4 regions of the Marinomonas sp. 63XJN7_9_ISO-PGPR-S23-217 genome follow, and region 4 is predicted to be linked to each of the others. Evidence: predicted binding sites of a transcription regulator. Region 4 holds the regulator's gene; each other region holds the start of a gene.
What was found. The regulator LexA, encoded in region 4, represses DNA repair genes until DNA is damaged. The targets are predictions, from matches to a motif close to TACTGTNTANNTANACAGTA.
Positions count from the first base shown of each region.

Region 1: a site for LexA is predicted at 6,091-6,110, ahead of umuD (translesion error-prone DNA polymerase V autoproteolytic subunit). Genes of this name have one in related genera too.
Region 2: a site for LexA is predicted at 4,906-4,925, ahead of umuD (translesion error-prone DNA polymerase V autoproteolytic subunit). Genes of this name have one in related genera too.
Region 3: a site for LexA is predicted at 4,266-4,285, ahead of ruvC (crossover junction endodeoxyribonuclease RuvC). Genes of this name have one in related genera too.

Region 1 is NZ_CM149678.1:2,580,031-2,588,342, reverse strand. It holds gene htpG (molecular chaperone HtpG) at 1-350, opposite strand, end outside; gene AC0VYI_RS12090 (O-methyltransferase) at 535-1,236, opposite strand; gene AC0VYI_RS12085 (DUF599 domain-containing protein) at 1,226-1,957, opposite strand; tRNA gene AC0VYI_RS12080 (tRNA-Leu) at 2,141-2,225, shown strand; tRNA gene AC0VYI_RS12075 (tRNA-Leu) at 2,264-2,350, shown strand; gene AC0VYI_RS12070 (purine-cytosine permease family protein) at 2,546-3,958, opposite strand; gene umuC (translesion error-prone DNA polymerase V subunit UmuC) at 4,361-5,644, opposite strand; gene umuD (translesion error-prone DNA polymerase V autoproteolytic subunit) at 5,631-6,077, opposite strand; gene AC0VYI_RS12055 (LysR substrate-binding domain-containing protein) at 6,192-7,064, opposite strand; gene AC0VYI_RS12050 (MFS transporter) at 7,205-8,312, shown strand, end outside.
Region 2 is NZ_CM149678.1:2,522,440-2,529,673, forward strand. It holds gene AC0VYI_RS11765 (WYL domain-containing protein) at 118-909, opposite strand; gene tnpA (IS66 family insertion sequence element accessory protein TnpA) at 993-1,277, shown strand; gene tnpB (IS66 family insertion sequence element accessory protein TnpB) at 1,277-1,621, shown strand; gene AC0VYI_RS11780 (hypothetical protein) at 1,648-1,809, shown strand; gene tnpC (IS66 family transposase) at 1,833-3,452, opposite strand; gene tnpB (IS66 family insertion sequence element accessory protein TnpB) at 3,479-3,823, opposite strand; gene tnpA (IS66 family insertion sequence element accessory protein TnpA) at 3,823-4,107, opposite strand; gene AC0VYI_RS11800 (hypothetical protein) at 4,477-4,605, shown strand; gene umuD (translesion error-prone DNA polymerase V autoproteolytic subunit) at 4,940-5,386, shown strand; gene umuC (translesion error-prone DNA polymerase V subunit UmuC) at 5,386-6,657, shown strand; gene AC0VYI_RS11815 (hypothetical protein) at 6,732-7,154, shown strand; gene AC0VYI_RS11820 (hypothetical protein) at 7,228-7,234, shown strand, end outside.
Region 3 is NZ_CM149678.1:2,856,046-2,864,357, reverse strand. It holds gene AC0VYI_RS13360 (siderophore-interacting protein) at 116-856, opposite strand; gene AC0VYI_RS13355 (MarR family winged helix-turn-helix transcriptional regulator) at 867-1,295, opposite strand; gene AC0VYI_RS13350 (transcription elongation factor GreAB) at 1,547-2,038, shown strand; gene aspS (aspartate--tRNA ligase) at 2,279-4,051, shown strand; gene ruvC (crossover junction endodeoxyribonuclease RuvC) at 4,311-4,868, shown strand; gene ruvA (Holliday junction branch migration protein RuvA) at 4,865-5,464, shown strand; gene ruvB (Holliday junction branch migration DNA helicase RuvB) at 5,470-6,483, shown strand; gene tolQ (protein TolQ) at 6,493-7,173, shown strand; gene tolR (protein TolR) at 7,173-7,604, shown strand; gene AC0VYI_RS13315 (cell envelope integrity TolA family protein) at 7,604-8,312, shown strand, end outside.
Region 4 is NZ_CM149678.1:2,958,993-2,967,304, forward strand. It holds gene dinG (ATP-dependent DNA helicase DinG) at 1-2,014, opposite strand, end outside; gene lexA (transcriptional repressor LexA) at 2,085-2,708, shown strand; gene AC0VYI_RS13870 (hypothetical protein) at 2,833-3,099, opposite strand; gene AC0VYI_RS13875 (DUF6586 family protein) at 3,102-3,572, opposite strand; gene topA (type I DNA topoisomerase) at 3,569-6,199, opposite strand; gene AC0VYI_RS13885 (DNA topoisomerase I) at 6,388-7,179, shown strand; gene AC0VYI_RS13890 (hypothetical protein) at 7,263-7,748, opposite strand; gene AC0VYI_RS13895 (universal stress protein) at 7,840-8,277, shown strand.

The sequences.
Region 1 (8,312 bases), 380 kb from region 4:
TTCTGATCACCGCTTAATTGCTCAAGAAACGCTGACGTGCCAGATTTGGCAATGGTACCCAAGTTGGCAATCGCCTCTTCGCGGGACATACCCACACCATTATCATCGATAATGACCGTATTGGCCTCTTTATCAAACTCAACACGAACGCGTAAATTGGGGTCTTCTGCAAGAAGGTCTGCATTAGCGACAGACTCAAAACGAAGCTTATCAACGGCGTCAGACGCGTTGGAAATCAGCTCACGTAGGAAAATCTCTTTGTTAGAATACAAAGAGTGGATCATCAAATGAAGTAACTGCTTTACTTCCGTTTGAAACCCTAACGTTTCTTTTTGAGTATCAGTTGCCATCTTTAAACTTGCTCCTATTTTAATGAACCTCTGGCAAGCCGCCAAAGGGGGATTTCGTTTCACTGGTGAAACATAAATAAAGCCTCTTGAAGTGATTTCAAGAGGCTTATCTTAAAAAAGCAGGAGAAAGTCTTTAAAAAGAGAGATTTAGAGCGAAAACAAGAGAAGCATCAGCAGGCGACTCTCAATGCTTACGTACTAACGTTAGGCCATCACCGATGGGAATCAACGACAAATCCACCGTATGATCGGCATGAATCGTCTTATTCAACGCCCGTACAATGTTGGTATCTTTATCAATAAAAGCGTCATCCGCCACATTGCCCCACCAAAGGGTGTTATCAATCAGCAAACACCCACCAGGGCGTAATAATTGCTTCGCCCGCTCATAGTAAGTAAGCAAGTTTTTCTTGTCCGCATCAATAAAGATAAAATCAAAACTGCCACTGTCTGTCTCAAGAAGCGACGTCATAACGGGTAAGGCTTTATCGCAGTAGGTCGTCACCCGATCCATCACCCCCGCCTCTTCAAGGTAGCGTGTCGCAATGTCTAACCACATCTGCTTTTTCTCAATAGCAATTAACGACGCGTCTTTAGACATCGCCATGGCCATAGACAAGGTGCTATAGCCAGTAAACACACCAATTTCGAGAATTTTCTTAGGAGACTGCAATTTAACCAACAATGCCAGCAACTGCCCGACTTCCGGAGACAACTGCATACGTGCCATATGATATTGCGCGGTTTCTCGGCGCAATGCCTTCAATAAATCATTCTCGCGAACCGAGACATCCACCAAATACTGATAAAGCCGATCGTCCATCTTGACCGTGCGATTTGTAGGACGGTCATCTTCTGGTAACGGTTTTGGGAAATTAGGAAGCATGAGATTTAATAACCAACCCTCGACTCAGCGTTTTAAACGTTTTTGAACGAAATTCACGGCGATACAACACCCCTACCACCAAAATACTGGCAACCATGCAAAAATACGGACCAATAAACCACGCACTAAAGGCCATCGCAAAATAATAAGCTCGCAAACCATAATTAAATTGATTGGCTGCCAGACTACAGACTTTCGCCATGTGCATCGCATACAACTCGCGCTCGCTTTCCTCTATCCCCCGCTCTGTGGCCAGAGGAGCACTCCCCACCAGTACGGAGCAAAAATTATACTGACGAACCGACCAAGTGAAGGTAAAAAAGGCGTAGGCAAAAATCAGCACGAGAATAATAATTTTTATCTCCCATTCCTGCCGACTACTAGGTGCCATCAAATAAATATCAGACAGCACTTCTAACGCTTCTTTAGAATACTTAAAACCAGCAAAGAGCCCCGCAATAATAATCAATGAACTCGAGGCAAAAAATAAACTACTGCGTTCAAGATTCGCGATCACAGAAGAATCAGCGATGCGATTATCCCGTCGCAACAAACGCGACATCCACGCCAGGCGAAATTGATGTAACACGCTCACTAAGCAGGACTTACGCTTCGAATTATACAAAGCATAAAATGCATAGCCCCACCAACAGGTGATAAAAACAAAAAAAGTCGCTAAATCTAGCGGATCCATCAGGGTCGAAACCGAACTGCTTTCCATCGAGTCACTCAGCTAAAACAAACAGATTTGAAGAGGCGGTATTAAAGCATTTTTCCTTACTAATGTCCTCGTTTGAGACTAGGAAAAAACCTTTCATCACCGCTAAAAATAGCCCCCAAAAGCCAATAAAAAAGCTTGCATCATAAACAAATATCGGTATGATTCTCGCCGTTATCACGACATGCGGATGTGGTGGAATTGGTAGACACGCTGGATTTAGGTTCCAGTGCTTCACGGCGTGAGAGTTCGAGTCTCTCCATCCGCACCATCTTTATACAACATGTGATAAATCAAATTCTAAGTACTGCGGATGTGGTGGAATTGGTAGACACGCTAGCTTCAGGTGCTAGTGGCCTTACGGTCGTGGGGGTTCAAGTCCCCCCATCCGCACCAAAAAACAAGTGTTATATCCCTCGAAAATTTTCAGGAATGCTTCTCATTTTCAGACAATAGATGCTCACGTCTTATCGCTTCCCCTGTGATGATGCATCGTGTGAGGCGAGGATGATGTTGCCAAGGCCTCTTATGGTGGATTTGTTTCACCACGCTCATTTCCCTATATTGCTTCTCGGCAACACCTATTACTATTTATCTTGCGTGGGCTCGCATTTCGATCGGTCTAAGGATCAAATAAGACACGCTAGCAAATACCAGCCCCATTTCGAAGCCTATGTCCATGCCGTAAGGAGGATTAAATAAACCTGCAATTGGTCCAACGAACAATAATTGTGCCGCCCCTAAGTATACGCCAAATAAGCCAATAGCCATGGATATAACAGCCGCCCAACCCACTGGCAGGTGGCGCGCCTCGTTCCAATCATCGAGGTTGTATTTACCACGGCGCATGACAAAATGCTCTAGAATCAGTATAACGGTCCAAGGACTCAGCCAGTAGGCCACCATCAGCAGAAAGTTTTCCAATGTAGAATTAAAATGCGCTGCCGCAACGATAGCTATGAGGATATAAATCACCGCACCGATAAAAGTCCACACCGCTCGGTTGACCTTATGAAATGCTTTTCCAAGCACCTGAATAGACAAGCCCAGGCTGTAGTCGTTAGGGATATTATTAGCAATAACCGACAAGGCCAAAAAAAGCATCAGTACATTTCCAAACCCACCCAGTGGATGCAGCGCTACCGCTAACAAAGCACCACCGCCCTCGCTGGCCGCTTTGCTGAACGCCCCTACTGTCGTCAAACCTAGACCCAGCGACTCCAGCAAGATACAGGGAATGGTCACACCAAAAAAGGTCAGCCAGAAGATTTTAGCGGCCGGTGTATGCTCAGGCTGATTCACACTGTAATCGGCCGCATAGGAGCTCCAACCCGTAGCGAAACCATAGATGGCACCACCGAAGGAAACCAGTGATGCAATGTGTGCCATGTTCCAAGCTGGTGTCGGCACAACGCTCATTTGACCATGGGTGCTCACCGCAACAATACAGAAGATAATCGCCATAGGAACCCAAGCATAACGCTCGTAACGATGCACATAACGGTAGCCGTACACACTTACGGCCGTCGTCAGCGCGGCAATCGCCAAAATCGATGCCCATACAGGTACCACACCACTACTCAAGTCAGTAATAATCTGCGAACCAACGATGACGTTTACCGCCGACCAGCCAATACAGGCAGCGACATTAAACAGCGCCATGATCTTGGCCCCATTCCAGCCAAAAGAAAACCGTGCGATGGTCATCTGACGCAGACCAAGGCGCGGCCCTAGAGTGGAGAAATACGCCACAGGCAGCACACCGAGTATATTGAACAGTACGATAATGGACAGGCTGTCCCAGAAACCAAGCTGAAAAATAGGAATAGCCAGAGCGCCAAGCGCTACGGTGGAGATAACCAGGTTGGCTGACAGCCACATGGTAAAATTATCAATAACACTAACGTGAGTACGTTCGTGGGGCATAACACGTTCAATACCACGAGCCTCAATTCCGCTATCCTGCAGAGGAGCCGTGGCAATAGATTGATCAGTGATGGACATAGGATATGTCTCCGTTTGTTGGAGTTGTTGTTACGGCACCTTGCCGCCCCCTTGAGGGTTCATCCTGAGATAATGTGCGTGCTTGAGTGGGTACTCCCGCTCCCATAATGCATTGATCGGCGAATCTTTCGTCCGAAGGGTTCCATATCGCAAAAACAGCAATTTTCATACCACCCACAGTATTCTAAGAGACGGCACCTAAAGCAAGAACACAAACAAGATAATGCACAAAAAAACAACATCCTAATACTGCGCGCACCAAGTTGGCGCCAAACCAGATCATCCTATAATGAGTGGGATCAATGAGTTAGAGAGGCAATAAGACAAATCAGTGTCAAACTCTTTTCTTAGATAAGATAGGCCAGCTTGATCGTGCTCACGTAAGCGAGGTGTTTTATCTCCCTACCAAACTTTTGGTAACGCTTCCCATTGGGTTGTATAAGCGGGCGATAGATGCTCACGTTTCATGGCCCACTGTGGTGATACGCCTTGTGAGGCGAAAAAGATGTTGCCCTGACCGCTACGGTTGATTTGGTCCACTACGCTCATTAAGGCTTGTGAGTTGGCTTTCATACCGTCCGCTCGAAAAAAATCGTACTGATAAGCGCTATGTTCATAGAAATCCGCCAGCATCACGCCGCCTTTCATATAACGAAATCCGTCACGCCATAGACGACAAAACAACACCTCGGTGACATCCAGTAAGTCCCGTGTATCGTCTGTGGGATTGGGTAACTCAACAGACAAAGCGTTCCGATAGTGCTTCTCATCATGAGCATGCGGACTGGTACGAATAAACACATTCACGACACGACAAAGGCGCTTTTCCTTGCGTAGCTTCTCTGCAGCACGAGTCGTATATTTGGCGATGGCTTCCCGCAGCTCCTGTTTTTCCGTAATACGATGGCCGAATGATCGGCTGCAAATAATTTGCTGTTTTGTTGGGCGCACCAATTCAAGATTTAGACAAGACACCCCGTTCAACTCTTGCACAGTCCGCTCCAATACCACGGAAAACTCGCTTCGAATGGCCCTAGGGTTCGCATTCGCCAAGTCCAATGCCGTGCGAATTCCCCTAGCACGCAACCGCTCGGTGATTCGCCGACCTACGCCCCACACGTCACTCACATCAACCAACGACAATAAACGCTTTTGTCGGTCAGGATTCATCAAATCCACTACGGATCCCGTTGCTGGGTATCGCTTCGCCGCCTCATTCGCCAGCTTAGCCAGTGTCTTGGTTGGCGCAATCCCCACACCTACTGTGATCCCTGTCCATTTATCTACTTTGGCTTTTAGCCGTTTACCAAACGTCAGTAAATCCATGGCATATTCCACGCCCGTTAGATCGAGGAACGCTTCATCGATAGAATAGACCTCAAGCCGTGGCGCTTCCTCCTCTAAGATTGCCATCACTCGATTTGACAAATCCGCATACAGAGCATAATTCGACGAAAAACACACAATGCTATGCTGCCTTATCGCCGCCTGAGCCTGAAACAATGGCATTCCCATTTTCACACCCAGAGCTTTAGCTTCTTTGGAACGCGCCACAATACAGCCATCGTTATTCGATAGCACAACAACGGGCATGTGCTTTAAATCTGGCCGGAATAATTTCTCACAACTGGCGTAAAAATTATTGCAATCGACCAATGCGAAAGCTGTATTATTAGCCCCGTTCATACTTACGAACCACTCCCGTTACCACTCCAAATATTTCCAGTTCTGACTCTTCGGTAATATGAATGGCCTTATAAGCTTTGTTTTTCGGACGCAACAACACATTGGGATTTAGCTCCAACGTTTTCACTGTCATCTCGCCATGAAGGCAAGCAATCACGATGTCCCCATGACGTGCCGTTAACGAACGGTCGACCACTAACACATCCCCTGAATGAATGCCCGCCTCAATCATCGAATCCCCCTGAGCACGCACAAAAAACGTCGCCATGGGCCGAGGAATGCATAATTCATTAAGATCAAGTGTCTTCTCAATAAAATCCTGAGCGGGCGACGGAAAACCCGCCGACACAGACTCAACATAAAGAGGAACCTGAATACGATGATCCGCGATAAAGGAAGCAGAGTTTGAAGATCCAAGATAAGTCACACGCATAGTTAACACCCAATACTGTATATGTATACAGTATAATTTCAAACAATGCTCATGACCAAGTGATTTTTTGTAAGAGATGGGATTTAAAGATAGCGAATGCCGCTTACCGCGCCACTAGTTAAAATCCATCTCCGCTGCCGTTGGGTTAAAAATAGCGTTCTCCACAATGATTTTTTCCAAACGTCGTGTGGCTTCGTTTGCTTTTGGCGACACAAATAACGACACTTCCATATCCGGCAAAGCAGGCAAATCACGATAAATCACTAAGTCATCGTCTAACGTTTGATAAGGCACAATGGCAACCCCCACCCCGGCTCGAACGGCCGCCAATATACCCGACCGACTCTGACTAGTAAAAGCGACCCGATAGGGAATGCCCTCAGCGTCTAGTGCTTGGCATGCATACTGACGATGTTGGCAGCCTTCCGCAAACACCACTAAAGGCAAAACAGCTTGCATATGGACAAAATGCCCTTTAGCGCCAACCCACACTAATTCATCACGGCGTAAGCGAACACCCCCTGCTGTATCCGCCAACATCTCAACCAAGGCAATGTCCAACTTGCCTTTATTCAGCAATTCCACCAAATAATCGGGGCGATAATCACAGAAAGCCTCTAGCTGAGCTTCGGGATAGCTCAATATAAAGTCTTGCAAAATCGGCGCAAGGGTTCGACTGGTGTATTGGTCATGGGTACCAAGACGCACTACCCCATCAATGTCCATATTTTGAAAGGAGCCGACTATTTGATCGTGCAGATTAAGCAGCTGTTGAGCATGGTTTTTTAATTGAATGCCTACCGCAGTCAAACGCACGCCATGTTGCCCCCGCACCATCAACGGATTGGCAATCAAATCTTCGAGACGATTGAGCTGCATGCTCACCGTCGAGGGCGCTTTATGCAGCTGTCTGGAGGCTTCCGTCAAGTTCAAAGTCTCCGCCACCACCATAAAGGTACGTAGTAAATTAATCGGTAAATCGCGCATATTTCAGCTTTCAATAAAATTGAACGTAGAATTGAATATTCATCGATTTACCGAATAAATGCAAGGCCCTACTATACGCGAATTCGCTGAGTGTTTTTTACACACTCATATCATTAGGCACTAGAGCAAGGAGAATTGTGATGCGGCTCGCAATAACATTCGGTTTCAATCAGGTGATCAGCCACGGCTTTGGCGTGTTTCTATTTGCGGCCTTGGTACCTATGATGCAGCATACAATTAATATCAACAGTTGGTACCTTGCACTGGCAGGCGCATTAACACAGATTTCCTATCTTGCTGGCGCCATGCTCTTAGGTGTCGTTGGTCATCGCCTAGATTCAGGTCGTACTTTGCTTGTCACAGGCTCACTGACCTCTTCTTTACTGTTCATCATGGGGTGGCTCAATGATCCTATCATCATGATGTGTTTATTGACCATTATGGCCTCCAGTGCTGCCATGAGCTGGGGTTCTATTGTGGAATTGGTGACACGACATGGGCGTGCTGATCGCACCGCAACAAACCTTTCTATTGCTTCCAGCGGTACTGCGTGGGGTTACAGTGTCAACGGGCTGATTATCTTGTTAATCGTACCATTACTGGGCTGGCGCAGCAGTTGGATGGTGGCATCGGTTTTAGGTCTGGTTGTTGTCTTCACTACCTTCTCTCTGCTGAAAAGCATGCGTAATCAAGCACAGAGCCAAGACATTGATGTCAACTTTGCCGTTGCCATGGGTACCAAACAGCTGTTTAAAACTGTTTTCCGTGAACGGACCGCATTTTTATCATGTTTGATTCTATTGTTGGTCGGTGCTTCTACCATAACGTTCACCACTTGGTTAAACACCTACTTAGCAGAATTGTCCTTACCACCCGCATTAGGGGGTTATACATGGAGCATGATTGGTTTGACTGGCATGATCGCAGGCTTCTTTGTGGGCAAATTGGCAGACAAAAAAGGCCACGGCGTAACACTGTTGAGCATCTTTGGCATCTTTGCCTTGGGCTTGGTGGCGTTTTCTTTTCATCCAGCTCACTTCGTCCTGCTCGCAGGATTTGGCTATGGCATGATGTACTTCCCTATTTGGGGCATTGTCGCAGGCTGGGTGAGCAAACAATACTCATCTAAAGCCACCATGCAAATAAACGGCATTGGCATGGTGGCGTTTGGCCTAGGAGGCTCATTAGGGAACCTGCTGGCTGGTATGATTCACGAGGCAACAGGCAGCTTGCAAAACATTTACTGGT
Region 2 (7,234 bases), 440 kb from region 4:
ATAGAATGAAGCATCGATAGGGTATTCATATAATGTGAGATATTAATCCCAATATTGCTTAAAATTAAGTTGCCCCTCCCTAATATGTAGCATGCACTGACGTTTATTTAAAAAATGCTAATCTTGATCGTAAGTTGATAGACCAGGTGCAATGCCGCGACTCTCAACATCATACAAAGTCTGATGATTACGCAACCATAGCTGGTAATTATACCCCTTTAAGCTATGATCTTCCGTGCAGTCTACATTCCAGTAATGTAGCCAATAGCCCACTACCGCAGCTCTTACCATGAGTTTGAGTGCGCCATCCTTCATATCGAAATCATATTCTATAGTTTCAGGGTGAGGAACATTCTTTCTATCAGGATGTGGTGTCAACTCTACCGAAACCATCCGACTCCATTGAAAATCCTTTAGCTTTAAATCGGGGTGCTCGTTAACTTGCCGATCAATATGAGCGTTGCAGATTCGTGTTAAAGCATAGGATCTAAAACTATTTTTATCGAGATCAAAAGCCCTCATGTACCAATGAATACCGTTATCAAATAATGCGTGAGGAACCAAATTTTTTACTGACCGCCCATTCTTTACAGAGCGATAAACAGTCCTAAGTTGGGCACCCACAGAAATGGCTCGAGTAATCGTCGCCAATAGATCCACATCAGGAAGAACTAATCTTACAGGGCTGAAAGAGCCGTTAGAACCACTTATGCCAAGCGCATCACAAATATTGCGTTTGCGTAATTTTGAAAGCGCAGATTGGACTGGAAGGGCGAATATAGGGTGGAAGCCATCATCCAATATTTCATACTTTTTCGAGCTTTGGTTTAGTTTTAAATTATCTGGTGATAACTCTTTATATAAACGAATATCGCGCGTAGCGGCAGCTTCACCTAGGTAAGCGTTCATTCTACGCCGTTATTTCATCCCATCTTTTCGCACTCTAAACTGGACTCCGTTTTCATCTCATCACCGATAACGGAGTCCAACCCATGACCAAGCCTTATATCCGCCGCTCTTCCTCTGAATGGCAACAAATCATTAATGATCAAACCAAGTCTGGCTTATCCGCCCCTCAATACTGCGAACAGCATCAGGTGAGTTACGCCAGTTTTAGTAAATGGCGTCAGCATTTTTCGGGAACTAAAGCATCGCCAGATTCTAGTCACTCAGACTTTATCGATCTCAGTCAGGTGCCCACTCTCTCAGGTACTGGACGTTGGAACATTACCTTGTGTTTAGGCGATGGTGTTGAGCTTCGATTGAGTCGTGACTGATGTTCCTGCCCGATCCCAATGCTAAAATTTGGTTGCATACCCAACCCACTGATATGCGTAAATCCTATCGTGGCTTATTAGGGCTGATCAAACAACACCTCAAAGAGAACCCACTCATCGGGTATTTTGTGTTCATTAATCGACGCAAAACGCAGATGAAAATTCTCTATTTTGACACCTCGGGTTACTGCATTTGGTGCAAACGCTTGGCTCAAGGTCAGTTCCATTACCAAGAATCAGCGAACGATAAATACGCCCTCAGTACACTGGAATTACAGCATCTGTTGGCGGGTATAAAAGTCGAAAAATATCGTCAATTTAAACGCTACAAGCGAGCATCATGACAAGTTGGATGGTATAATCCAACCCTATGAATGATGCCTCTTATCGACCTATTTTACCGTTTAAAAACATCGACTTGCTTCACACGAATGAGGTCGATAAGTTACGTGCCGAAGTCGAGGCCATGTCTGTCACTATCCGCCAATATGAAGCGGAAGTTCGCCTGTTAAAGCGTAAGCGTTCATTCTAGGGCTATCATTGATAGCCACTGACTCAGAGTAAGGGCGATTTCAACGGGTTGTCTGCGAACAGTTGCTTCCATCGTATTGGTGTTAAGTCCGCGATGTCTTTGGCTGGATGCTGGCTGACTCGTTGTAGGACATCCGTCAGGTAGACGTTGGGGTCGATGTCGTGCAGCTTGCAGGTGCTGATCAAGCTTTGGATGATGCCGACATGTTCGGCGCCCAGTTCTGTCCAACAGAAGAGCCAATTCTTCTTACCCATTGGGATGGGTCTTATCTCTCGCTCTAGGTGGTTGGTGTCCATGGCAACGTTTGGATTTTCCAAAAAGACCATCAGTTGGCGTTTGCGCTTTAAGGTGTAGTTCAACGCTTTCATCCAGGTATCGTCTGGTAATAGGTCAGCCCGTTGGGTTTGTTCTTCGCAGAAGGCAAAAAATTGATCCACTAAGGGCTTACTGTGTTGCACTCGGTAATCTTGTTTTTTCTCATCTGACCAACCTTTCTGTTTGATATGGCTTTCGTACTGGTACAAGGCGGCAATCAGGTTCAGCGCGTGGGTGACGGCCTCGGTTTCTTCCATTTCGGCTTTCAGTAGCTGACGACGCATGTGCACCCAACACTGAGCATGAGTGACCTCCGGTGAGGTGGCTTCGTAACGACTGTAAGCGGCATAACCATCGGTCAGTAAGGTACCCTGCCAAACATGATCCAGTAAGTCTTGGATGTGTTTCATGCCACGGCTTTGGGAGAAGGTAAACACCACTTCGTCCTGCTCGCCATAGATGGGCCAAAAATACGCTTGCTTCATTTTGCCGGGTTGGTTGCCTACCCCAGGCTGGCGGGTGGCTTTTATCGGTGTCTCATCCATGGCCAGTACCTTGCTGTCCAGCACACTAATCAGTTGCTCTACCACAATGGGTCGTAACAGTTCGATCCCGCGTTTGGTGAGGTTTGTGAGCGTTGCACGACTGAGGGTGATGCCGGAAGCGCTAAGCTGTTGGTGTTGACGATAAAGGGGTAAGTGATACAAGAACTTATTAACCAGTAAGCCAACGATAAAACTCACATCCGCGAGGGAACTGTCAAAAATCAGATCCGGCTGTGGCGCGGTAATGAGCTGTTTACTGGTTTTGTGCTTCACCACCTGACGTTTGGTGATGACGACTTCATAGGCACTGGTTTTTTGTACGATGCGGCTGACGTCTTTGAAGCCGACTTCTTCGTATTCGTGCGCATTGGGGCCTTGTAATTCGTCCGCTAAGATAACCTTTTCACGAACCGGTATAGACTCATCAAAACGCAATCCGGTGATGTTAATTTCATTGCCTTTACGAAACTTGGGCGCTTTGCCACGAACATTGGCAGACTCAGGTTTGTCCTTCTCAACGATAGACTCTTCTTCTACGCGGGTTGGTTCGGCTGACATCGGACCCACGATATCAGCGAGGGCTTGTTGATCTGGTGTGAGTAAGGTACGACGTTCGCTTTTCGGCCCAAATAACTCACGCTTTAGCATGTGCACTTCCGCTTCGTATTGGCGGATTCTTGAAGACATAGCTTCGTTTTCAGCACGCAGTTTTTCGACCTCATTCGTGTGAAGCAAGTCGATGTTTTTGAAGGGTAAAATAGGTCGGTAAGTGGCGTCATTCATGGGGTTGGATTATACCATCCAACTTGTCATGATGCTCGCTTGTAGCGTTTAAATTGACGATATTTTTCGACTTTTATGCCCGCTAAGAGGTGCTGCAATTCAATCACACTTAGGGCGTGTTTAGCGTTTTCTGATGACGCATAATTGAACTGCCCCTGCGACAGTCGTTTACACCAAATGCAATAACCAGAGGTGTCAAAATAGAGGATTTTCATCTGGGTTTTGCGCCGGTTAATGAAGACAAAATACCCGATGAGTGGGTTTTCTTTGAGGTGTTGTTTGATCAGCCCTAATAAGCCACGATAGGATTTACGCATATCTGTGGGTTGGGTATGCAACCAAATTTTAGCATTGGGATCGGGCAGGAACATCAGTCACGACTCAATCGAAGCTCAACACCATCACCTAAACACAAGGTAATGTTCCAACGTCCAGTACCTGAGAGAGTGGGCACCTGACTGAGATCGATAAAGTCTGAGTGACTAGAATCTGGCGAGGCTTTAGTTCCCGAAAAATGCTGACGCCATTTACTAAAACTGGCGTAACTCACCTGATGCTGTTCGCAGTATTGAGGGGCGGATAAGCCAGACTCGGCTTGATCGTCAATGATTTGTTGCCATTCAGAAGAAGAACGACGGGTATAGGGTTTGGTCATGGGTTGGACTCCGTTATCGGTGATGAGATGAAAACGGAGTCCAGTTTAGAGTGCAAAAAGATGGGATGAAATAACGGCGTAGAATGAACGCTTACTCACCTAGTCCAAAGCGGTCAGTTAGGTCAGACCTAGAGATCCAGCCTCGAAATCTCAACATAAACTCCAAATACTCCAATCGATCATATACATTTTTGGGTAACTGATCTAATCGATTCATAATTCATACCTCTCATGGTTTTATTGGTACAAATATATCACCATAATGATCTATTTACATCATCATAATGATCATGTATAGTTTGTAATTAGTGCAAATGAATTTGTACTAATTACTTACAAACACTCAATTATCTTAAAAGGAAAATCATCATGGCTCTTAAACCAGGTCCGAAACCCAAAGCTAAATCAACAGGAAAAACAGATCAGCGTCGCCGGGATAATAAAAAAACTCCTGGTAATACCCCAGACTTAAAACCAAGTAAATCTTCAGGAAAATAGAGCAGTTAAGTGAATTTACTAAAATGATAAGGCCAGTTGACTCGTCATCACTGGCCTTTTTTTGTCACATATTCTTTTTCCAGTTAAAAGGCTAATAATCCTTTTTTATATGGCCTTTGGCTGCTTTCTTTATTGTGTTCTTGGTTTTATTGAGCATAGCGTTTTTCGTGGATAAGTGGTTGATCTCGCTACTTTACCCTTGAGTTCATCATTCCTGAACCCCGCCCCATTTTTTGTCGAAAAATCGGAAGCTCTCCCCGTTACAAAAATTCACTTGGTCATTCTCGCTGCTTAAAACTATACTGTATATCCATACAGTATTTTGGTGTTGATCATGCGTGTGACTTATCTTGGTGTGTCTGAGTCGGCGGCGTTTATCGCGGCCAACAGTGTGCGAATCCCTTTGTATGTGGATTCTGTGTCGGCGGGGTTTCCTTCGCCTGCTCAGGACTTTGTTGAAAAATCCTTGGACTTAAATGAGTTCTGTGTCGCTCATCCTAATGCGACGTTTTATGTGCGTGCTCAAGGTGATTCGATGATCGATGTGGGCATTCATTCTGGTGATGTGTTGGTGGTCGATCGTTCATTAACGGCGCGTCATGGGGATATTGTGATCGCCTGCATTCATGGGGAAATGACGGTAAAAACGTTGGAGTTGCAGCCCAATGTGTTGCTTCGTCCGAAGAATAAAGCCTATAAGGCGATCCAGATTACGGAAGAGTCTGAGCTGGAAATCTTCGGTGTGGTGACGGGCGTGGTTCGCAAGTATGAGCGCGGCTGATGAAGACGGTCTTTGCTTTGGTCGATTGCAATAACTTTTACGCCAGTTGCGAGAAGTTGTTCCGGCCGGATTTAAAACACACGCCTGTGGTGGTGTTGTCGAATAACGATGGCTGTGTGGTGGCGCGCTCGAAGGAGGCAAAGGCGCTAGGGCTGAAAATGGGCGTGCCATTGTTTCAGGTTCAGGATGCGATAAGGCAGCATGGCATTGTGTGCTTTTCGTCGAATTATGCGCTGTACGCGGATCTGTCGAATCGGGTGATGACGATCTTAGAAGAGGAGGCGCCTCGGCTGGAAGTGTATTCCATCGATGAGGCCTTTATGGATTTAACGGGCGTTGATCATGTGGTGGATTTGTTGGCGTTTGGCAAGCGGGTCAAGGCAAAGGTCGATCAATGGACGGGCATTACGGTAGGTGTGGGCATCGCACCAACGAAGACGCTGGCGAAGTTGGCCAATCATGCGGCGAAGAAGTATCCAGCGACGGGGTCGGTGGTAGATTTGATGGACCCAGACAGACAAAAGCGTTTGCTGGCATTGGCCGATGTCAGTGATGTGTGGGGCGTTGGCCGTCGTATCTCTGCGAAGTTAAAGGCGAGGGGGATTAATACGGCGTTGGATTTAGCTAATGCGAACCCTAAAGCCATTCGAAGTGAATTTTCCGTGGTGTTGGAACGGACCGTGCAGGAGTTGAACGGGGTGTCTTGCCTTGATCTTGAGTGTGTGCGACCCACGAAACAGCAGATCATTTGCCGTCGGTCGTTTGGTCATCGTATTACGGAAAAGCAGGAATTGCGGGAAGCCATCGCCAAATACACGACCCGTGCGGCCGAGAAACTACGCGGGGAAAAACGCCTTTGCCGTGTGGTGAATGTGTTCATTCGCACCAGCCCACACGCTAAAGACGAGCCGCATTATGCGAATTCTTTGTCTGTTGAATTGCCTAACCCCACTGACGACACGCGAGATTTATTGGAAGTCACCGAGGTGTTGTTCCGTCGCATCTGGCGTGCTGGATTTCGTTATATGAAAGGCGGTGTGATGCTGGCAGACTTCTACGAACATGGCGCTTTTCAACAAGATTTATTCCGAGCCGATAATACAAAAATCAACTCAAAAGCCTTAATGAGCGTCGTAGACAAAATCAACCACAGCGGCCTCGGCAACGTCTTCTTCGCCTCGCAAGGCGTGTCACCTCAATGGTCAATGAAACGAGAACACCTATCGCCAGCCTACACGAGCAGGTGGGATGAACTGCCAAAAGTTTTTTGATTCAGAGTGTAGAAATTAAAAATGGACTTTTAGTTAAAAAATTCAAACTATAATGATTGATTGAGAGGTGTTTCATGAGTGATAAAACTACTAAAGAAAATGCCAGTAATGTGCCAGCAGACAAGATAATTGCAACGGTTGTATTATGGTTAGATGAACAATGTCCACAGGAGCGTTGGGACTTATGTGATGAACAGATGTGTGTTCTTCTAGGTGGTATTACGGTTTCAACTTGGAATCAATGGAAAGAGACCGCACGGATTAATGACAGTCTTCAAGTAGACCAAGAAACTATTGATACACTGGCGATGCTGGTAAGTATATACAAGATGATTCACCTAAGTTCACCAACTGGATTTAAGTATGATTTTTTCAAAAAGCCAATAAATCATCCGACATTTAATGGCAAATCAGCTAGAGAGTTTATGTTAGAGAACCCTTCACTTGACGATTTCCTCAAGGTAAGAAATTATTTTCAAAGTAGAGTGTTGTTATAAAAATCACCTTAGCCTCATTTGACTTTAAATTGTTGATCATCATTGTACTTATCAGTAATGTTAGGGGAGAGATATGAGCA
Region 3 (8,312 bases), 100 kb from region 4:
TCAATAACTTGAAGCTTAGTTCTTAAGGGTAACAAAAATGCCAGCTTATCAGATTGAGCTGGCATTTTTTTGATTAGATGATTGTCGATGTCTAGGCCATTAAAGAGGGCGCCCTTTATAGCGCTGTTTCAGCATCGTCTCGTTTTGCAATTTTGTGCTGATCTTCATTGCTTCCTAGTTTCCAATAACTTGAAATATAGAGATTTTCTTTGCTAACGGCTTTGTCATTTTTAAAGAAGGCACGCAGCGCTTTCATGCTGCTAAACTCACAAGCCGTCCATACTGAGGGGGTGCCCTCTAACCAAGGTAATGCTTTTACTGAGTCAAGTAGAGTGGTTGAGTGTTGGCCTGGGTGAGGGTTTATGATCCACTTTAACTCAATCCCCGCAGGGTGACTAAGTGCTTGAATGTCTTCTTCACTAACTATTTCGATTACCGCATAGCCCTTTGCGTCATCCGGCAATTTAGCAAGATTGACACTAATGGCAGGCAGGGCGGTCATATCTCCGACCAACAATTGCCAATCGGTTGTATGAGTGATCATCTTTTTAGGGCCAGGGCCGCCGACCATAATGACTTCATTGGTTTGTACGTTTTTCGCCCAAGTCGACGCTGGACCACCATCTTCATGTAGTACAAAGTCGATGTCTATTTCTGTTGGGCGCTGCTGTCGAATCGTATAGGTTCGGACAAGTGGTTTCGTTTCTCCTTGAGGAAATATCAGTTTAACGTGGCTACTTTCTTGGTCTACGGGAATGGTACTAATGTTCTCTCCGCTTAGTGTAATGCGCAACATATTAGGTGTGATCAGTGTTTTTCGGGTCACTCTGAGTTCTCTTGGTTGTGGTCTGCTCATTGCTGACTCCTTAGTCATTGGTTTGTTCGAGATTGTGCCGCATTGTGTCGGCGATCTGGATGAATTGGTCGACTTGTTGATCGGTTAGTCCTATGGCCATTTCTTGTGAAATGGTCTTTTCAAAGGTCTGAATGTCATCCAGTAGTGTTTTTCCTGAATGAGTCAGGATGAGTAGGCTGCTGCGATGATTCGTTGGGTGACGCTCCTTGGTGAGATAGCCGCGCTCAACAAGATCGTTAATTACTCTCGTCACTTGAGATTTATCCAAGCACAATTGAGTCGCAACAGCCTTAGCAATGCATCCTTCTTTTTTTAGGCTTTTGAGTAGGCGGATGTGACCAACTGGCAATTTAATGCCTGATTGAATTGCCGTCTCCCTAAGAGTGCTTTTATAGCTGTGAATTAATTTGTGTAGCGATTCGCCTATGGAATCTTGCATGGTAATCTGTGCTCTTGTCTTTATTTGAGAATGATTATCAAAATACTGCTATGAGTTGATTAAGTCAACTAAGAATCGTTAATAAAATGCGTTTCTCTGAGGACAGGCGTTACTTCCTTATTTTTTGGCTTTTTGGGACTCTGTATCAGGTTTGTTTTTAAAGGGTATAAGTGACGAAGTTTCCATGATGTCTTTTTTTCTAATGATGAATGACTACAATGCCCGCAGGCAATTCGAGGTATATCGATGGTATGAAGAAACAGACAGTATATGAAACGATCACAAGCGCGTTAAGAAAGCGTTTTGATACGGCGCTGTGGGCAGCCAAGCAAGCCCATGATGCCGCGACAAATGAAGAAAGTGTGGCAGAAAATAAATACGATACCTTTGGTCTAGAGGCCTCCTATCTTGCCCATGGGCAATCTCAGCGCGTGATCGACTGTGAGAATGACTGGCGCACTTTTGAGAAGAAGGGGTGTGTGCTGTTTGAAGACAGTAGTACCGTCGCCCTATGGGCGTTAGTCGAACTGAGTGCGCTCGAAAAAAATACGTTCCATACTAAATGGTTTTTTATCTCTCCTTGTGCTGGCGGACTCACTGTAGAGCAAAGTCAACAAAGTGTTTTTTTGGTAACGCCTTCTAGCCCTGTCGGAAAGGTGTTAATAGGAAAAGAAGAGGGTGACGAGGTGTGTTTGCGTCAGAATGGCCTAGAAGTTGTGTATGAAATAACCAGAGTGTGTTGATGACGCTTATCCGGGTACTTTGTCGCTGACAAATTTGGTTCTGGCTCTAGAGAGTCCGGCGCGGTTCGCATATAATGCTTCGCCTTAAAAGATTCTTTTTTTTGTTCGGTAGACGCAAAATGGTAGTCGACGATGACATAAACACTGGTCGTGCCATCGAAATATCACTTACCCGCTAAACAAAAAAGACATTGTAAGAACACATCACTCTCTCACTGAGACAGTAATAGGAAAAAAATTATGCGCAGCCATTATTGCGGCGAGTTAAATGCTTCTAACATTTCACAAGAAATCACTTTATGTGGTTGGGTTCATCGTCGCCGTGACCACGGTGGTGTTATTTTCTTGGACGTGCGAGACCGTGAAGGCATTACGCAAGTTGTTTTTGACCCAGATCGTGCCGACAGCTTTGCCATTGCCGATAGCGTTCGTAACGAATTTGTTGTGAAGCTAAAAGGTTTGGTTCGCGCTCGCCCTGAAGGGACAGTTAACCCGAATATGAATACGGGTGAGATTGAGGTTTTGGGCACAGAGCTTGAAATTCTTAATGCCTCAAAAACGCCACCATTTCAGCTTGATGAACACCAATCTGTTGGTGAAGATGTGCGTTTGAAAAATCGTTTCATCGATTTACGTCGTCCAGAAATTCAGCAAAAAATGCGTTTCCGTTCAAAAGTAACGTCTGTGTTACGTCGTTATTTGGATGACAATGGCTTCTTGGATATCGAAACTCCTATTTTAACGCGCGCCACACCAGAAGGGGCTCGTGATTATTTGGTACCAAGTAGAACACAACAAGGTAGCTTCTTTGCACTTCCTCAGTCTCCACAGCTATTCAAGCAATTGTTGATGGTGTCTGGTTTTGATCGTTACTACCAAATCGCCAAGTGCTTCCGTGACGAAGACCTTCGTGCTGACCGTCAGCCAGAATTCACTCAGGTAGACATCGAAACGTCTTTCATGAGCGAAGAACAAATCATGGCGATGACAGAAGACATGATCGTGAAATTGTTTAAAGAGTTGTTGGATGTGGATTTAGGGACTTTCCCACGCATGCCATACTCTGAAGCGATGGAAACATACGGCAGTGATAAACCTGATCTACGTATTCCGTTAACGATTGTCTCCGTATCGGATTTGATGGCCGATGTGGACTTTAAGGTCTTCTCTGGCCCAGCCAAAGATCCTAAAGGCCGTGTTGCAGCTCTGAAAGTACCTGGTGGTAATGCACTGACCCGTAAGCAAATCGATGACTACACTAAGTTTGTCGGTATTTATGGTGCGAAAGGGTTGGCCTACATTAAGGTAAACGACAAGTCTGACCTAGAAGAAGGTTTACAATCACCGATCGTTAAGTTCCTGCCAACCGAAGTGCGCGCGGCTTTACTTGAGCGTCTTGAAGCACAAGATGGGGACTTGATTTTCTTTGGTGCGGATTCCGAGAACGTCGTGAATGAAGCTTTGGGCGCATTGCGTTGCAAGCTGGGCGATGATATGGATCTTTATACTTGCAAATGGGCGCCTTTGTGGGTTGTAGATTTCCCCATGTTTGAAGAAACGTCTGATGGCGGCATTACAGCCATTCACCATCCATTTACCGCTCCTTCTTGTTCTCCTGAAGAGCTTAAAGCAAGTCCGTTAACAGCGTTGTCGCAAGCGTACGACATGGTCTTGAACGGTACTGAGCTGGGTGGCGGGTCGATTCGTATCCACCAATCTTCTATGCAAGAAACCGTATTTGAATTACTAAAAATCAGCAAAGAAGAGCAAGATGAAAAATTTGGCTTCTTGTTGGATGCATTGAAATTTGGTGCGCCACCACACGGTGGTTTAGCGTTTGGTCTAGACCGTCTGGTAATGTTGATGACTGGCTCCAGCTCTATTCGTGATGTTATTGCGTTCCCGAAAACGCAAAGCGCCACTTGCCTATTAACTCAAGCGCCTGGTGAAGTAAGCGAGAAGCAACTCAAAGAGCTCAATATTCGCGTCAGAAAGCCTGTTGTTGAAGGTTAGTTCTTTTTATTGAGCATAAAAGTTTTAGACTAAATATGTTTGATTTTTATAAAAACCTCTGGTGATCTTGGTTGCCAGAGGTTTTTTTATTCTTGTATGTTTAGATATCAAATATTCGTGTAACCTTGGCTAGTGCTAAGAGATTGAAAAATATCCGTAAAACTAACAGTGTAAAGACGTTTTTTTGAATTTATCGATTGCATACTTTGTAAAGGGCTGTTGGAATATACAGTAATGATAAACTGATATGGGTCTGGTTTTGAAAGACACAAGAATATTAGCGATTGACCCTGGTTCACGTATTACCGGCTTTGGCATCATTGACGTTATCAACGGGAAGTCCATTTACGTGACGAGCGGTTGCATTCGTTTACCAGATAATGAGTTATCCGTTAGATTAAAAAATATCTTCAATAGCGTGTGCTCCTTGCTGGAAGAGTACCAGCCAAAGGAGTTTGCGATTGAAGAAGTGTTCTTGGCAAAAAACGCCAACTCGGCATTAAAGCTAGGACAAGCAAGAGGGGCAGCCATTGTAGCGGCTTCTTTGCAGGAATTATTTGTTCATGAATATGCCGCACGGCGAGTGAAACAGTCGGTGGTGGGAAACGGGAACGCTGAAAAAAGCCAAGTGCAGGCGATGGTACAGTTGCTGTTGTCACTGCCTTCTCCGCCACAAGCCGATGCGGCTGATGCCTTGGCCATTGCTTTGTGTCATGCCAATACTCGTACATCGGGGGGCATAGAGTTCGGCGTAGGTAAGCGCGCTGGGCGCACATCGAAAAGATGGTCTGAATTGGATATAAGGAAATCTGTGTGATCGGACGTATTGTTGGGACATTGGTGGAGAAAACACCACCAGAGCTATTGGTTGATGTGAATGGTGTGGGGTATGAAATAAGTGCCTCCATGACAACTATTTATGACTTGCCTCCGATTGGCGAAAAGGTTGTCTTGTTTACGCATTTTCAAGTAAAAGAAGACTCACAGACCTTGTACGGATTTATTGATAAAGCAGAACGGGCACTGTTTCGTGTATTAATCAAAGTAAATGGCATTGGGCCCAAAATGGCCCTGGCTGTACTCTCTAGCATGTCATCCGAAGAATTGATTGCAAATGTACAAGAATCGGATGTGACAGCGCTGACTCGCATTCCAGGAGTGGGTAAAAAAACGGCTGAGCGTTTGATTATTGAATTAAGAGATAAATTAGGCCAAGCCGCGAAGGCAGACTTGTTTTCAGCGCCTGCTGTCCTTAAACAAGTACAAGCGGATCCAAGACAAGAGGCAGAAGCGGCGTTGATTGCGCTTGGTTATAAACCGCAAGAGGCAGCGAAGGCAATTGCCAACATCCCAGTGGATGGTGCCAGCAGCGAAGACGTTATCAAAGCGGCTCTTAAAGCCATGTTAAGGTAATATAAATGATAGAAACTGATCGTATTATTTCAGCTGAACTGAAAGGCAACGATCGACAGATTGATCGAGCCATTCGCCCGCAATCCTTGTCAGATTACATCGGACAGCCTGTGGTGCGTGAGCAAATGGAGATTTTTATTCAAGCTGCCCGCCAACGCCAAGAGCCCCTTGATCACTCGCTGATTTTTGGGCCGCCAGGTCTTGGCAAAACGACTTTGGCAAATATCATTGCCAATGAAATGGGCGCGGAAATTCGCACTACCTCAGGCCCAGTATTAGAGCGGGCTGGAGATTTAGCTGCGTTACTGACGAATTTGAACGAAGGAGATGTGCTGTTTATTGATGAGATTCATCGACTCAGCCCTGCCATCGAAGAAGTCTTGTATCCAGCGATGGAAGACTACCAGTTAGACATTATGATTGGTGAAGGACCGGCCGCTCGATCAATAAAAATCGAACTTCCGCCGTTTACGCTTGTCGGAGCTACTACACGGGCTGGGTTATTAACATCACCGTTACGAGATCGTTTTGGGATTGTGCAGCGTCTTGAGTTTTATGATGTTGAATCATTGACCACGATCGTAGCCCGCTCTGCCAATAAAATGAACATGAATTTGGATCAGGCGGGAAGCTTCGAGGTGGCGAGACGTTCTCGTGGCACACCGCGTATTGCCAATCGTTTGCTGCGTCGAGTTCGCGATGTGGCACAGGTCAGTGGGGCGAGTGTCGTTACGCAAGAGATAGCTCAGCGGGCGTTGGATATGTTAAGCGTTGATAGTCAGGGCTTTGACCACTTGGATAGACGTATGTTATTGACTATGATAGAAAAGTTTGACGGACGTCCAGTAGGCTTGGACAGTGTGTCAGCTGCGTTAGGTGAGGATAAAGATACAATTGAAGATGTCATTGAACCTTTTTTAATACAACAAGGTTTTGTAATACGAACGCCACGTGGGCGCCAAGTAACGAAGCGCGCTTACGAACATTTTAATTATCAATTACCGTCGGATTTTAAATAGAGGTTAAGAATGTCAATTTTGGGGTTAATCGCCAGTGCCAGTTTAGTCGTGCAAATTGTTATGTTGCTCTTGCTGGTTGCATCTGTCTTATCTTGGGTGGTTATTTTTCAACGCGCCTTTGTACTAAAGCAAGCCAAAAAAGTTCGTAATGCATTTGAAGACCAATTTTGGTCTGGTATTGATTTAAGTAAGCTGTATAAAAAGCTCAATCAAGAGGGCAGACGTGTCGAAGGGGTTGAAAATATCTTTATTGCAGGTATTAAAGAGTTTACTCGGCTGCGTCAAAGTCAACACGTTGACCCCGATGCGGTGATGGAAGGTGTGCAGCGCTCAATGCGTGTGGCATTGTACCGTGAAGAAGAGAAATTGGACAAACACTTAGGGTTTTTGGCAACGGTTGGCTCAACCAGCCCTTATGTTGGTTTGTTTGGTACCGTTTGGGGGATTATGCATTCATTTATCGGACTGGCAGATGTTCAGCAGGCGACCCTTGCTACGGTCGCACCGGGTATTGCTGAAGCATTGATTGCGACGGCGATCGGTCTATTTGCAGCGATTCCAGCGGTCATTGCCTATAACCGCTTTTCAGCTGCTTCTGAGTCTCTAGCCGCAGGGTACGATAATTTTTCTGATGAATTTAGCAGTATCTTGCATCGCAAACTTCATGTCAGAGAGGGAGGCGTAGCATAGTGGCTCGCTCCAATAGAAGACAAAAGCGCCGTCGCCCAATGGCGGAAATAAACGTTGTACCCTATATCGATGTTATGTTGGTGCTGCTGGTCATTTTTATGATTACGGCCCCGATGATTACTCAAGGTGTCGATGTTGAATTGCCCAAAGCAAGTGCCGCAGCCATTCAAGAGGATTCAAAAGATGTTTTAATTGCCTCTGTGGACAGCAAAGGACAGTTCTATTTGGATGTAGGTGGCAAGCAGCAATCTATCACATTGGATGCGCTTAAAGCACGTGTGCGAAAAGTGCTAAGTCAAAATCCAGGTACTCCAGTGATGGTTCGAGGGGATAAAAATGTTTCCTATGGTGCGATTATTGGTTTGATGGTTGCCTTACAGGGAGCAGGTGTGCCGAATGTTGGTCTTGTAACGGATCCGGATAATACTTGATGAGTTTTTTTAAGAAAGACGGGTACGGTGTACCAATCGTATTAGCGGTTGGCTTGCATCTGGCTATTCTTTTAATAGGCGTGCTGACGATTAATTTTAATGATGACTCGTTACCCACGCCAAAGCGTCCGCCGATTGTGCATGCCACTGTGGTTGATATTTCCAAAACCATTATCGGTAAGCGCGAAGCGGAAAAGAAAAAAGAAGCCGAGCAGCAAGCTGAGCTAGCCAAACAGAAAGAGTTGGCCGCTAAGAAAAAAGCCCAAGAGCTGGCTGAGCGTAAAGCCTTTGAAGCCCAGAAAAAACAATTAGCTCAGGCCAAACAAGCACAAGAAATGGCGGTCCGTAAGGCAGAAGCGGCAGCAAAAGCCAAAGAAGAGGCCGCCGCCGCTCAGAAGAAAAAAGAGCAAGAAATTGCCAGGCAGAAACAGTTAGCGGATCAAAGAGCCAAGGAAAAAGCTGCGGAAGAGAAAAAGCGTCTCGAAGAAGCTAAGAAAAAAGCCCAAGCTGAAGAAGAGGCAAAACGGCAGCAAGAGATTGAGCGTCAAAAACAGGAGATTGCTCGAAAAGCAGAGCAAGAGCGTTTAGCTCAAGAGGCAGCAAGACAGGCAGAAGCTAAGGCCGAGGCGGAAAAGAAAGCGGCTCAAGAGGCACAGTTGGTTCAGTCCATTAGTGGCTTAATTAATAATCGTATTGCGCAAGCTTGGA
Region 4 (8,312 bases):
ACAAACGCCCCGTTGCTTGAACCAAGCGCAAAGAGGCATCTGGGATGGTAATTTCCATAAAGGGGTTGCCACCACGTTTTTGTATCCACTCAGCCAATGTGGCCTCAACGGGATCATCCGGTACCGCAAAAGGAATCTTAGCAATGTACACAGAGGTCAAATAACTACCAGGCAAGTCTACCCCTTCGGCAAAACTGGCCAACCCAAATAGCAAACTGCCCTTACCTTCATCAATCCTAGCCCTATGAGAATCTAGAATCACCCGTTTAGACTGCTCGCCCTGAATAAGAAGAATCTCTTGCAACCCAGCAGAAAGTGATTTAGCTACCTCCTCCATCTGACGACGCGAAGAAAACAGCACCAAACTCCCCTTATCAGTATGAACATGCTCATTCAGATACGTCACAATCTCCGCAGTATGCTGATCCACACGATTTGGCTCATGCTCCATATTGGGCACCACCAATAGACCATTATTCTGGAAGTCAAACGGACTTAACACCCGCAAATATTCACTTTCCCGAGGCACCCCTGAGCGCATATTAAAACGATGAAATTGATTCAGCGCGGTCAGTGTGGCCGATGTGACCAGCGCTCCAAAGCACTTATCCCATAACTGCTGACGTAGCGTATTGGCCGCCAGAATTGGTGAACCACCAAGCTCAACATCTTGCTCCATCCCTTGCCCTATCACCACTAACCAACGGGCATTAGGCGGAAAGTTTTGATCATCAACCGTAGAGTATAGACGCCATAAATCAATACATTGCTCTAAACGACCTAAAATCACGCCCAAAATCGGCTGCCAAGTCTCCGCTGTTTCTGGGGTAATCCCCATTCCTTCGTTCTGTTTGGTTTTCTTACATTCATCCTGTATACTTTCGATATTATTGAACAGCTTCTGATAAGACGTCTGCAAACTGTAAGCCAATTGTCGCAACTCATCCGGTATCACACCAAATTCAAAGCGGTGCTGATTATTGTCTTGATCCAACCCTAAACCTTGTATGTAAGGCGCCAAACCTTGCTGAGCATACTGAATAAAATTCACAATACTCTGAATCTGCTGGGGGATTTTCAGCAATAACTGACCAGTTAAACTGACCGCATCGGTCAACTCCTGCTTCAAATTCACTAGGTTTTTCTCCAACTGGCGAAGCCAAGTAATACTTTGCTGTAAACGCACTTCATGACGAAAGTGGCCAATGGCTTTATCAGGAAGGTGATGGCCTTCATCGAAGACATAGATGGTTTCTTTTGGTGGCGTAAGAATGGCGCCGCCGCCTAGAGATAAATCGGCTAATACAAGATCATGGTTGGCAACAATCACATCGGCAACCTCAATCTCAGCCCGTGCTTTAAAAAATGGACAGGCAGAATAATTAGCACAATTTCGGTTCGTGCATTGTTGGTGATCTGTCGTTAAGCGGCGCCAATCTTGATCGCGAATCACGCCTTCCCAATTATCTTTATCCCCGTCCCATTCGCCTTTAGATAACGCCACATCCATTTCTTGGTACAAAACCGTATTCACATCATCAGCTTGTAAATGCTGCTCAAACAGTCCTGCAAACATGTCCTCCATACCTTGATCTTCCGAGCTTAAAAAGCTCTCAAGGTTGTTTAGACAGAGATAACGCCCACGTCCTTTTGCCAATGTATATTTGAAGCTTAATTCCGTGTGTGCAAGCAAGTTAGGCAGTTCTTTATGCAAAATTTGCTCTTGCAGAGCCACTGTTGCCGTAGAGATAATGAGTTTTAAGCCACGTGCTTTCGCTATTGGAATGGCCGCTAAACAATAAGACAGAGTCTTTCCAGTCCCCGTTCCAGCCTCAATGACCGCCACGTGCTTTTCGTCTAGCCGATTACCTTCGCTGTCTTGTTTGATATTCCCCAAAGTACGCGCGATTGCGCCGATCATCTGACGCTGACCAACTCGGGGTTTATGCTGTTTTGCTTCCAAAGAAGCACGATAAGCAAGATGAATTTGTGTTTTTAGTTCGTCTGAAAGCATTTAAATTATTGAGAATCGTTGGTGATGCTGTATATAATAACAGTTACTGTATAAACAACCAGATGGCCCTATGATTAAATTAACCAAAAGACAATCTGACGTACTAGAAACCATTCGCGAATTTATTAGCGAAACCGGCTTTCCTCCAACACGTGCAGAAATCGCAGGTCGCTTAGGCTTTAAATCGCCCAATGCCGCCGAAGAACACCTGAAGGCCCTTGCCAAAAAAGGTGCCATCAAAATGCTCTCTGGCGCATCCCGAGGCATTCAATTAATTGAAGACTCTGTCGAGGCTGCCAACGACGAAGAGCTTGGCCTACCCGTCATTGGCAAAGTGGCCGCGGGCTTTCCAATTCTTGCACAAGAAAACATCGCATCACATGTGAGCGTGCCGCCTAATATGTTTTCCCCTAAAGCGGATTACTTTTTATCTGTCTCCGGCACCAGCATGAAAAATATTGGCATTATGGAGGGCGATCTCTTGGCTGTCCATAAAACCACTACCATTCGTAATGGTCAGATCGTTGTTGCCCGCATTGGCGATGAGGTCACGGTTAAGCGTTTCTATCAAAAAGGCAGTCAAGTACGTCTACAACCCGAGAATGAAGAATTTGACGATATTCTTGTTGATCTGGAAAGCGAAGAGTTTGCCATCGAAGGCTTATCTGTCGGTGTCATAAGACAAACCGTTTAAGCTAATACCTTAGCTAACCCGGCACATATTCTAACAGATAAAAATCGGGCCGACCTAACCAACCATTAATAGGCGGCCAAGAAAAATGCGAAGCCATGGCTTCGCATTTTTTATATCGTCCTGATCAATGCAGGATTTTAGGGCGCATTTCCAAATCTTCTAAGTACTCAGCATCGTCTCCAAAAGAGGATTCATCAGAATAAACAAAGTCTATACCTGCATGAAACATGCACTTAGCCAATTCAAAATACCGCTCTTTTAAGTACGACTTCGTTGTATCGGAAATGACCAAGGTGGCCAGCGGCTCAACACTCTCTCCGTCTTCACTTGCTGGTCTCAACACAATGTCGCCATTATCGAGTTCAACAATCTCTAGATAAGATTCTTTCATAATTAATACTCTGATGATTCTTCTCTAAAACGCAACACCAACTCAACAAGCTTGGACAAGTACAGACCAACTGAAGCACCGGCATCCGATCCTTTACCAATTATATTGTCCGAACTCATACCAGAAAACGATGTATAGTGACATTCCAACTGGGCAATGAATGCTTGCTCTAATTGATTCAGCCAAGAAAGGGGTTGTAAAGCAAGATCTGCTAGCTCGCTCAATGTGGGTACCACAACCCCTATCTCTTTCGCTGCATGTTGTAATTTCAAGATATCTAATTCTGATTTCAGACTATAAGCCGTTTTGATCTCTTGTAGCAAACCGTTCAAGGCACTGCGAAGGTGAAACAAAGACGCCCCTTCTAATCCAGCGAGCAACCAAGACTCTTCGCACTGCTGGCTTTGCTGCAAAAAACGTCGTGCTGCGTCTAACTTCTGATTGGTAACGCTTGCTTGACTCGCGTTACTCATTTCTTTTTCTTACCCTCTTCAACAACCCATTTACTACCAACATAATACGCTTTCCAGCCCGTTGGTTTGCCTTCTTCTTCGGTCATCACATACTGCTCTTTCGTTTTGCGACTGTAGCGAATCACCGTAGGACGCCCCTCATTATCCTTAACTGGCGCCGTTTTGAAAAAATGATATTTAGGATCAATTTGATCCATAAATGGAAGCAGTTCTTTCACTAACGGCGCACGCGTTTCTCGTTTACGAGGAAACTGACTGGCAGCCAGAAATAAACCGGTTGCACCATCACGCAATACATAATGGTCATCGACTTTGTCACAAGCCAAATCTGGCATGGGAACAGGATCCATTTTTGGTGGCGCTGCCTCACCATTTTTCAATAGCTTACGAGTATTTTTACATTCTTCGTTTGTACACCCGAAGTATTTCCCAAAGCGACCCGTTTTAAGCTGCATTTCGGAGCCACACTTATCACACTCTAGAACAGGGCCATCGTAACCTTTGATTTTAAAGGAACCCTTCTCTACTTCGTACCCAGAACAGGCCGGATTATTACCACAAACATGCAGTTTGCGATGCTCATCCATCAAATAGCTGTCCATGGCCGAACCACAAATTTTACAGCGGCGTTTGCCGATTAAGGCTTTAGATTCCCCTTCCTCATCATCAACGGCAATCGCTTCATCACCACGAACCAGGTTAATCGTGGCCTTACAACGTTCTTTAGGTGGTAACGAGTAACCTGAACAAGACAAGAATACCCCCGTACTCGCTGTACGGATTTGCATGGGACGAGAGCAAGTCGGACATTCAATATCAGTCGGTGTCGGCTCGTTTGGCATCATCCCTTCATCCGGTGATTCCGCTTTGGATAACATACCACTGAAATCTTTATAAAACGCATTCAACGTTTTAATCCAATCTTTCTTACCTTCCGCGATATCATCCAGCTGCTCTTCCATTTCAGCAGTAAAGCTAAAATTCATCAAAGAATGGAAGCTATCCACTAAGCGTTCGGTGACTATATCCCCCATTTTTTCAGCGTAAAAACGACGATTTTCAACCCGTACATAACCACGATCTTGAATCGTTGAAATAATGGAAGCGTAGGTAGAAGGGCGTCCAATACCACGTTTTTCCAGCTCTTTTACCAAACTGGCTTCGCTAAAGCGTGCAATAGGCTTAGTAAAATGCTGCTCCGGCAACAAAGAGTCAAGTGCCAAGGTTTCCCCTTGAGCCACATCTGGTAGGATATTGTCTTCGCCCTTTTTCGCGAACGACTGCATGGCTCGAGTGTAACCATCAAAACGCAAAATACGTCCTTTGGCTTTAAATTCGTATTCGCCGCTCGTTACCGTAACAGAGGTTGAGGTATACAAAGCTGGCGTCATTTGACATGCCATAAATTGACTACGAATCAGATCATAGAGACGATGGGAATCTTTTTCCATGCTCTGCAGATCATCAGGTCGTACGTTCACATCCGATGGACGGATGGCTTCATGGGCTTCTTGGGCACCCTCTTTACTACTGTAACGTAGTGGCTCTTTCGGTAAATATTTATCACCAAAGTTCGATAAAATATACTCTCGTAGCGCCTCAACAGCCTCAACACTTAAGTTGGTCGAATCCGTACGCATATATGTGATGTAACCCGCTTCGTATAAACGCTGGGCAAGCATCATGGTTTTTTTCACACCAAAGCCTAAACGCGTACTCGCCGCTTGTTGTAACGTCGAAGTGATAAAGGGGGCGGAAGGCTTACTACTGGTCGGCTTATCTTCGCGATTGCTAACTTGATAACTCGCACCATCCAGTCGGGCCACATGAGCATCAGACTCTTCCTTGCTAACCGGACGATATTCTTTGCCTTGATATTTTACCGCATCAAACTTAATCGACTCTTTCGCTGGCGTTTTTAGTAACGCTTGCAGCTCCCAGAACTCTTCTGGAACAAAGGCGCGAATTTCTTTTTCTCGCTCAACAATTAAGCGTACAGCAACGGACTGAACCCGCCCAGCAGATAAGCCTCGAGCTACTTTCGCCCAAAGTAAAGGCGACACCATAAAACCTACTACGCGATCTAAGAAACGACGTGCTTGCTGTGCATTAACACGGTTAATGTCAAGCTCAGAGGGCGTTTCAAACGCGGCTTGAATGGCTTTTTTAGTGATCTCATTAAAGACCACTCTTTTGTAGCGGTTGTCATCACCACCTATGGCTTCGCGCAAATGCCACGCAATGGCCTCCCCTTCCCTATCCAAATCCGTTGCCAGATAGATCTGATCGGCATTCTTTGCTAAGCGTTTTAGCTCATCAACTACCTTCTCTTTGCCTGGCAGCACTTCATAATGGGCTTCCCAGTCATTTTCAGGGTCAATGCCCATGCGAGCGATAAGCTGCTGCTGTGACTTACGACGCTTATACTCCACCTTTTCTTCAGGGCTCATCTTACGCGTCAAAGCCGCTTGCTTAGCACGCTCTTGAGGCGTTGACTTCGCTGTCCTACCAGAAGGCAAATCGCGAATGTGACCCACACTCGACTTAACGACAAAGTCATTGCCTAGGTATTTGTTGATGGTTTTCGCCTTAGCTGGCGATTCCACGATAACCAGTGATTTTCCCATTGAACTGTATAAGCCTTCTTTTTGAGTACGTCTGCAAAATTCGTTTTGCGTAAATTAGTCTTCGGGGCGCTGATATTAAGCAAACACCTTTTATATGACAAGTGATCGCTGTATTGTTTCGCATATTATCGCTTGCTGAACTAAGTATTTCTTATTTAACATACTGAATTCATTGCTCAAGGACAATCATGGCAACACTTCAAATTCTTACTATTGCTTTTTTAATGATCATAGTCGTTCTTTCCGTTGTCATTGGTTCACGTGCCCAACAGAAAGAAAAAGAGTTAACAGAACGTCGTTTTAAGCAATTACAACTGACCAATCGAGCGGATCGCGCCGAATATCATCTGCGAGGTCTAAAAGATATTAATACGGACACCATCGTGACCGATGTGCTTTACGATTATTATCTAGACACACTTCGCGAACTTTTACAATATTCTGACGATCCAGAAAAAGTAGAAGTCCGCATCGCCAAAGCAGAAGAAGATCGTAATGCATTACCCGTTGAATTTAACCCTGAGCCAGAAGCCCTTAGCTTCCAACAAAAAGCCAATTACAAAGAGCGCCTGACGAAAACAGCTAAAATGTTACTTTATCTTCGTCGCCGGGGGCGCATTAGCAACTCCCATTACAAGCTCTGCTATGACTACCTTCGCTGGCTTAATTTATGGGTTCAGTTAAACCGACAAATGGTGCAAGCCAACAAAAACTTTAATGGCGGCGACTTGCGTGTTGCACAAACCCTCTATGGCGTTATTTTGTCTCATATCAAGTCCGACTCCATTGAGCGGCCAGAAAAGAAAGCACTCCAGGATTACGTCATGGATAAGATGAAACGCATCATGCAACCTAAGCTAGACGCCATTAAGGATGCTGAAAACCCAGAAGAAGTGCTAAGCAAACTGATCCAAAATATTGAAGCAAATAACGATGTGGCCAACATGATCAACAAGCAACTGGATGCAGATAACCAATAGACAAAGCCAATTAACCAAACATTAAACGTGTGATCAGCTGTTTGTTTGACCACATGTTTGTTTACCTTTCAGTCTTCACAGCTTCAAATCAAGGACGGCTTTGCTAAAGAATGGGCCAACCTTGAAATCAGTTTGATGGTATCCTCATCTCCTTTTTCCTCATCCCAGTACACTGATACGCCGTCTTTATTGATCTTAATAGCCGTGGCAACACCGGATAATGTTAACAAATCTTGCTTATCCTGATCGGTTAAATTTAGCTCTTTACTCATCCACCAGCTTGACACGACAGGAAGGTATTTCCATACCTCATAAGAGATCAACCAAAGGTCTTCTTCAATTAAATCAAGCGGTTTGTCTCGAAATAAGCAATAAGCATAAAATTTTTGCACGTCTTTTGACTTATCCCACTTGTCAGGTAGCCCGATTGATGTAAGCTGAACAGTAAGTTTTAATTGTCGTGCGTTCATTCGTAGCTCTCCCAAACGCCGTTCTCGTTTGGTAGGGAGAATCCATGAGGCTGCTCCCATAATGGATAACGTAATAAAAATAATGATCGCTAATTTCATACACTTTGCTCGTTACATATAGACTAAAATAAATAGAAACTGATATTCGCATTTAAGCACTTAAAATCAGCATCCAAACTGGAGGTATCCTATGTTGTACCAAAAAATACTACTTGCCATTGATCTAACTGACGAGAGCATTAAAGTCGCCAACAAAGCAGCTGAACTGTCTAAGGCCATGGGAGCCGAACTCATCATTGTACACGTTATTGAGTCTCTCAATTACGCTTATGGAGGCGATGTCCCTATTGACATCACTGACATACAAAATCAGCTTAAAGACACGGCGAAAGAACGCATGGCCGTCTTGGAAGGCCAAATCGACGTACCTGTCAAAGAAACCTGTGTCACTCAAGGTGGCATCGAAAGTGAAATCCACCGCATTGCAGAAGAAAAAGGCGTCGATATTATCGTTGTTGGCAGTCACGGCCGTCATGGCCTAGCTCTTTTATTAGGCTCGACCGCCAATGGCGTACTTCATGGCGCACCATGTGATGTGCTCGCTGTTCGCGTTCACCGCAGCGAATAACACTGTCAATCAGCATCACTTGAGTAACTCCCAGT